Runella sp. SP2: one gene and its partner. The protein of the gene in region 2 binds, or shares a complex with, the protein of the main gene of each other region. Links are inferred from orthologs where the notes say so. Each region holds a gene or a part of one and is shown on either strand. Other genes may lie near its edges.

The links.
Region 1: the proteins of carB (region 2) and carA are in contact, whole or in part, in a solved structure (PDB 1KEE), measured with the Escherichia coli proteins. The link is inferred for Runella sp. SP2 from one-to-one orthologs.

Annotation. Positions count from the first base shown.
Region 1 is NZ_CP031030.1:5,497,717-5,501,076, reverse strand. What follows is about bases 1-2,994. They hold carA (glutamine-hydrolyzing carbamoyl-phosphate synthase small subunit), read left to right. Parts: upstream 1-944; coding sequence 945-2,045; downstream 2,046-2,994. Other genes in these bases: DTQ70_RS22125 (carboxylesterase/lipase family protein), read left to right, coding at 2,159-2,994; rplQ (50S ribosomal protein L17), read left to right, coding at 82-825. Outside these bases: more of DTQ70_RS22125, read left to right, coding at 2,995-3,360. UniProt on the Escherichia coli protein: Small subunit of the glutamine-dependent carbamoyl phosphate synthetase (CPSase).
Region 2 is NZ_CP031030.1:1,866,612-1,870,725, forward strand. Bases 328-3,709 are described here. They hold carB (carbamoyl-phosphate synthase large subunit), read left to right. Parts: upstream 328-680; coding sequence 681-3,509; downstream 3,510-3,709. Other genes in these bases: DTQ70_RS07875 (DUF2157 domain-containing protein), read right to left, coding at 328-411; fdhD (formate dehydrogenase accessory sulfurtransferase FdhD), read left to right, coding at 3,590-3,709. In the rest of the region: more of DTQ70_RS07875, read right to left, coding at 1-327; more of fdhD, read left to right, coding at 3,710-4,114. UniProt on the Escherichia coli protein: Large subunit of the glutamine-dependent carbamoyl phosphate synthetase (CPSase).

The sequences.
Region 1 (3,360 bases), 3.6 Mb from region 2 along the record:
GGTCTTTTTATGTATTGTTCAACCGGTTAGTATTCTGAAGCGCGGTTTCCGCAGCTCGAAGCTAATCAAAAACTCAAACTAATGAGACACGGTAAAAAAGACAACCATTTGGGGCGTACCTCCTCACACCGTAGTGCTTTACTACGTAACATGGCTTCGTCATTGATTATCCACAAGCGTATCGAAACTACTTTAGCGAAAGCAAAAGAACTCAAAAAATATGTTGAGCCCCTTTTGACTCGCTCTAAAGAAGATACTACGCACAACCGCCGTATCGTTTTCTCTTACATCCCTGAGAAAGAGGTTGTAAAAGAATTGTTCAGTACAGTTGCTGACAAAATCGCCAACCGTCCTGGAGGTTATACTCGTATCATCAAATTGGGTACTCGTCAAGGTGACGCTGCCGAAGTTTGTATGATTGAGTTAGTTGACTTCAACGAAACGCTTCTTGCAGCGGTTGAAGAAAAAGCAGCAAAAACACGTCGTAGCCGTCGTGGTGGTAAAAAAGCTGAAACTGAAGTAAAAGCTTCTGCACCAGTTGTGGAAGAAGTTGTTGCTGAAACAGCGGAAGCAACTGCTGCTGATGACCTTGAAATCATCGAAGGAATTGGTCCAAAAATCGCAAGCGCGCTTGTAGCTGCGGGTGTAACAACCTTTGCTCAATTGGCAGACTCAACTCCTGAAGCAATTCAAGAAATCGTATCGGCTGCGGGTATCGGTTCTAAGAGCCCTGCCACATGGCCTCAGCAAGCTGCCCTCGCTCGCGATGGTAAATTTGATGAATTGAAAGCTTGGCAAGACGAATTAAACGGAGGCCAAGAATAACTTTTCTCAGAATTATTTTTATAAAATGAAGAAAAGTTAAAATACAGAAGGGGTTAAACGAAAGTTTAGCCCCTTTTTTTGGAAATTTGCAAAACAAATTATTCAACACCAACTAAAAAATGGGTTCTCAACAACCAGCACTCTTACTTCTCGAAGACGGAACAGCCCTCAGAGGGTTGGCGCTTGGCAAAATTGGTACAATGGGTGGCGAAATTTGCTTCAACACTGGTATGACTGGCTATCAGGAAATCTATACTGATCCTTCGTACTTTGGGCAAATTGTAGTCAACACCAATTCTCACATTGGTAACTACGGTGTACAGTTGGACAGCGAGGAAGAATCAAATTCTGTAAAAATTAGCGGGATGGTTTGCAACTCTTTCTCGCGTATTTATTCTCGCAAAACAGCTGACTTTTCGCTCCAAACGTATTTTGAAAAAGCAAATATCGTTGGAATTAGCGAAGTGGATACCCGCCAATTGGTGCGTCACGTTCGCCAACAAGGGGTAATGAACGCAATCATTTCGTCCGAAATCTTGGACGAGAAAACACTCATGGAGCACTTAAAAGAAGTGCCTAACATGGCAGGTTTGGAGTTGTCGTCGGTAGTTTCTACGAAAGTGCCTTACTTTATGGGAGATGAAACAACGGCTCAGTACCGAATCGCGGTGATGGATTATGGAATTAAGAAAAGTATTCTTTTGAACATGACCCAACGCGGCTGCTACTGCAAGGTGTTCCCTGCTAAAACTCCTTTTGAAGAAGTGATGGCTTGGAATCCTGACGGTTTCTTTATCTCAAATGGCCCAGGTGACCCGTCGTCAATGCCGTATGCTGTTGAAACAGTCCAGAAGTTTTTGGAAACCAGCAAACCCATTTTTGGAATTTGTTTGGGACACCAAATCCTAGCGTTGGCGAGTGGAATTTCTACTTACAAAATGCACCACGGCCACCGCGGATTGAACCACCCCGTGAAGAACTTCCAAACAGGACTTTGTGAGATTACTTCACAGAACCACGGTTTTGCGGTAAGCCCAGAGGAAATCGAAGCGCATCCTGATGTTGAAGTAACGCACATCAACCTCAATGATAAAACCATTGAAGGAATTAAGCGAAAAGACAAGCCTGCATTTTCAGTACAGTATCACCCTGAAGCATCGCCAGGTCCGCACGATTCACGCTATTTGTTCGACAACTTTATTGAGTTGTTTAAAGCATAAAAAATCAAAGTAATATCCAAAAAACTCCCCAATTTCTTGGGGAGTTTTTTGTTTTAAATGGCTTTTGTAAAGTGTTGACTTTTACCAGTTCACTCTTAAACACGTTTCACTTTATGAAAGCTAATCGTCGAAGTTTTATTCAAACGCTGGGACTTAGTGCCGCAACGGCGGGAGTAAGCGCCCCTTTTGCTTCCACTGCGCATCCTATCAACGTTGAACCAAAAGAAGATGACCAAATTTTATTTGTTGGTGATAACATCGCCGTTGCAAATACAAGCTATGGCCGAGTCAGAGGGTTTGTTTTAAGAGGGATTCATACTTTTCTAGGAATCCCGTATGGCGCAGATACCTCAGGTGCAAATCGGTTTATGCCACCTCAAAAACCAGCGCCGTGGACGGAGGTGCGTCCTGCTGTTTGGTGGGGAAATACGGCACCTCAAATCATGGAAAAGCGGTATGCTGACCAATACGCCTCATTTGTTGATCATTGGAACTATGACGATGTAAGCGAAGATTGCCTTCGGATAAACGTCTGGACACCTGCTTTAGATACCAAAAAACGCCCAGTCGTTGTATGGTTGCACGGTGGTGGATTTGTTAATGGAAATGGTATCGAGCAAGATGGGTATCATGGCGAAAATCTAAGCCGAATGGGGGATGTGGTATTTTGTTCCCTCAACCACCGCCTTGGGGCGTTAGGTTTTACCAATATCGCGGGAGTAGGAGGTGAAAAATTTGCCGCTTCAGGCAATGTTGGTATGTTAGATATTGTTGCTGCCCTTGAATGGGTGCGAGACAATATCGCTAACTTTGGAGGAGATGCCTCTAACGTCACTATCATTGGTCAATCGGGCGGTGGGGCAAAAGTTTGTACACTGATGGCAATGCCGTCGGCCAAAGGGCTGTTTCATAAAGCGGTGGCATTGAGTGGATCATCATTAGGAGGTGTAAACAAAGAATACGCCGAAAAACTAGGCGCAGTGGTACTCAAAGAAGCAGGTCTAGGGTCGAATGAAATTGATAAGCTACAACAAATACCGTGGCGTGAGTACATAGATATTGCCAATCGTGCCGTAGCCAAAATGGCCGAAGAAGCAAAGCGGTTGAACCTAGCGCGAGGCGGGTTTAGCCCAGTAGCAGATGGGACGTTTTTGTCGGCGACGCCTTTTTATAGCGATTCGGCGCATTTCTCAGCGGATATTCCGATGATTATCTCCACAACCTTCAACGAGCAGTCGCCGAGTAGGGTTGATTCTGCACTCGAAAAAGTATCGATGAATGATGTCAAAGAAAAATTAAAAGTGCGTTTTGGTGA
Region 2 (4,114 bases):
TGCTAATCCATAACGCGTGCCAAAAAGCGAATAACGCCATTGGGCGTAGCCCTCAAGCGAAAGAAATAATAGGGCGCCGAGTAACAACACAAAATCAACAAACTTACCTTCGGAGTTGACTTCTGAAATTGAAAATGGGGAACTGTGTCGATAGGTATAGAAAAAGCATCCCAATGTTAGCAGTGCCAATACCACAATGAGGGCATCGTGTCCAATGGTGTCGATGTGTAAATATACGAGCATCCCCGCGCCTGAGGTAAACAACACAAGGCCAATGTAAAGCAGGTTTCGGAGGAGTGAGTACAACGAAACTGGGCGCGTGTTTTCTGCTTGCTTGATGGTTTCAGCACTGGCAGGTGAAACAATTTCGTGGGTTTGCCACTGAGTTAAAATTTCAGATAAAGGGTTCATATCCCAAAGATGAGCGTAATTTTTGGAATTATAAAATCGACTTATTTTTCGTGGATTTTAAATTTATCTGCGTTGAAAAAAAGAAAAATAGGAGATTAATTAGTTGGTTATCAGTGGAATAGAAAGAGTAATCCCTGGGCTGAAAACCATAAACCGAAACCCGAAAAGATATTTTTTTACTTTTTAATGTCCGACTAAACGATTCATGTCCTAATTTTGCACAATTTTTGAGCTGGCGGTACAGCCGAATAACCCCACAAAACAAAAAAATGCCTAAAAATCCCAACATCAACTCAGTCCTCATCATTGGTTCAGGCCCCATTATCATTGGTCAAGCTTGCGAATTTGACTATTCTGGTTCACAAGCGGCGCGTTCTCTTCGTGAAGAAGGAATTGAGGTCATTCTGATTAACTCGAATCCAGCGACAATCATGACAGACCCCATCAACGCTGATCACGTTTATCTGAAGCCACTAGAGAAAAAGTACATTGTTGAAATTTTAGAGAAACATAAAATCGACGCCGTTTTGCCAACTATGGGTGGTCAGACGGCGTTAAATTTAGCTATTGATTGCGACAAAGCGGGTATCTGGAAAAAGTACGGTGTACAAATCATCGGGGTGGACATCAAGGCCATCGAGACAACCGAAGACCGTGAAAAATTCCGCCTCAAAATGATTGAGTTAGGAGCTGGCGTTTGTAAAGGCCGCACGGCGAAGTCGTTTTTAGAAGGAAAAGAAATCGCCCAAGAAATTGGCTTCCCACTCGTTATTCGTCCTTCATTTACCCTTGGTGGAACAGGAGGTGGTTTTGTAAACGATGCCAAAGACTTTGACAAAGCACTTCAACACGGCTTGTTGGCGTCGCCAGTACATGAGGTGTTGATTGAGCAAAGCGTAATGGGCTGGAAAGAGTACGAATTGGAGCTTTTGCGCGACGGTCTCGGAAACCTTATCATCGTTTGTTCGATTGAGAACTTCGACCCGATGGGTATCCACACGGGCGATAGCGTGACAGTTGCCCCTGCGATGACGCTACCTGATACTCTTTACCAACGTATGCGTGACTTGGCGATTTTGACCATGAACGGTATCGGTAAGTTTGCAGGAGGCTGTAACATTCAGTTCTCGGTAAACCCTGAAACGGACGAAATCATCGTGATTGAAATCAACCCACGGGTTTCGCGTTCGTCGGCTTTGGCATCGAAAGCGACGGGCTATCCAATTGCGAAAATTTCGGCAAAAATGTCGATTGGTTACAACCTCGACGAGCTTATCAACCCAATCACAGGAAGCACATCGGCGTTCTTTGAGCCTACGATTGACTATGTTATCGTAAAAGTACCACGTTGGAACTTCGACAAATTCCCAGGAGCTGACCGCTCATTGGGCTTGCAGATGAAGTCGGTGGGTGAAGCAATGGGGATTGGACGTAACTTCCAAGAAGCCCTTCAAAAAGCGTGTCAGTCGCTCGAAATTCGTCGTAACGGTTTGGGAGCAGATGGCAAAGAAGTGACTGATGTAGAGGTAATTAAAGATAGCCTTGCGCATCCAAGTTGGAACCGCCTGTTCCATATTTACGATGCTTTCAAATTGGGACTTTCGTTCAAAACTATCCAAAATTTGACGAAAATAGATCCTTGGTTCTTACACCAAATTGAAGAACTCGTTGAATTAGAAAAAGAAATTCAGAAATACGACCTCGAAGATATTCCAGCGAGCTTGGTGTTGACGGCCAAACAAAAAGGGTATGCCGATCGCCAAATTGCGCATTTGTTGGGAGTAAAAGAAAGTCGCATTTATAAATTCCGTCAGGAACACAACATCAAGCGCGTGTTCAAGTGCGTTGATACCTGCGCGGCAGAGTTTGAAGCTAAAACGCCTTATTATTACTCAACATTTAGCGTTTCGCAAGACGAACCTGAGAACGAATCGGTGGTTTCAAATCGCAAAAAAGTAGTAGTGTTAGGTTCTGGCCCTAACCGCATCGGACAGGGTATTGAGTTTGACTACTCTTGTGTTCACGGGGTGTTGGCGGCTAAAGAGGCTGGCTACGAAACAGTGATGATTAACTGTAACCCTGAGACGGTTTCTACCGACCCTGATATTGCGGATAAACTTTACTTCGAGCCTGTTTTCTGGGAACACGTTCACGCCATTATCCAGCACGAAAAGCCAGAGGGAGTTATTGTGCAGTTGGGTGGACAAACGGCCTTGAAAATTGCGGAAAAACTACACCAATACGGCATCAAAATCATCGGAAGTAGTTTCGATACCCTCGATTTAGCCGAAGACCGTGGCCGTTTCTCGTCGTTGTTACGCGATTTGGGCATTCCATATCCTAAGTTTGATACTGTTCGTACTTCAGATGCAGCCGTTGAAATCGGTAAAAACCTCGGCTTCCCATTGTTGGTTCGTCCAAGTTACGTTTTGGGTGGACAAAGCATGAAGATTGTCTTGAACGAACAAGAATTGGAACAACACGTTGTGAAAATCTTGAACGATATTCCAGATAATAACATCTTGCTTGACCACTACCTCGAAAACGCCATCGAAGCTGAATCAGATGCCATTTGTGACGGTGAAGATGCGTACATTATTGGGGTGATGGAACACATCGAACCTGCTGGTATCCACTCAGGTGACTCGCACGCTACCTTGCCTCCGTTCCATTTGACGGAAGACGAAATTCGTCAGATTGAGGAGATTACGTTGAAAGTAGCCAAAGCCATGAAAGTCAAAGGCTTGATTAACATGCAGTTTGCCGTAAAAAATGGCGTGGTGTATGTCATCGAAGCCAACCCACGTGCTTCGCGTACGGTACCGTTTATTTGCAAAGCATACCAGGAACCTTACGTAAACTACGCAACCAAGTTTATGTTGGGCGACAAAAAAGTGTCTGATATTCAGTTCAATCCTGTGAAAAAGGGATGGGCGATTAAGATTCCTGTGTTCTCGTTCAACAAATTCCCGAACGTAAACAAGGAACTCGGACCAGAAATGAAATCAACGGGAGAGGGTATTTACTTCATTGATAGCCTTGAAGATGATTTCTTCCAAAAAGTATATGGCGAACGTAACCTTTACTTGAGCCGCTAGTTTTAAGTTGATACAATACATAAAAAGCCTCTGCGAAAGTAGGGGCTTTTTTTAAGCTAAAAGATGAATACCTTGGCTGTATGAACACAAAAAAAGTCCCTATTCTAAAAGTTATTACCTCAACTTCAAAATCAGAAGCAGTCAATGACCTAGTGGTTGTTGAAGAACCTCTTGAAATTCGGATAGAATATTGGGATGTGGTTCATGGCTGGGTCGAAAAACCTATTTCAATAACGATGCGTACGCCAGGCGAAGACGAGGCGCTTGCTGGAGGTTTTTTGTTTACGGAGGGGCTTTTGAAAAACGATGACATTGATTCGGTAACGGCGCATTTGGACAACACCGTAACGGTCAAATTAAAGCCACACATTCGCCCTGATTTACAGAAACTTCAGCGTAATTTTTATGCAACTTCAAGCTGCGGTGTTTGCGGGAAATCTTCTTTGGATGCGTTGGGTTATTCGTATGAAAGTACTGCCTTTGGTAACGTGAAAATGAAAGCGAGTGTCGTGGTGTCGCTGCCTGAAAAACTCAGCACTTTCCAACGGATTTTTGACCAAACGGGCGGGATTCATGCGGCAGGCGTGTTTGATGAATTTGGAAAT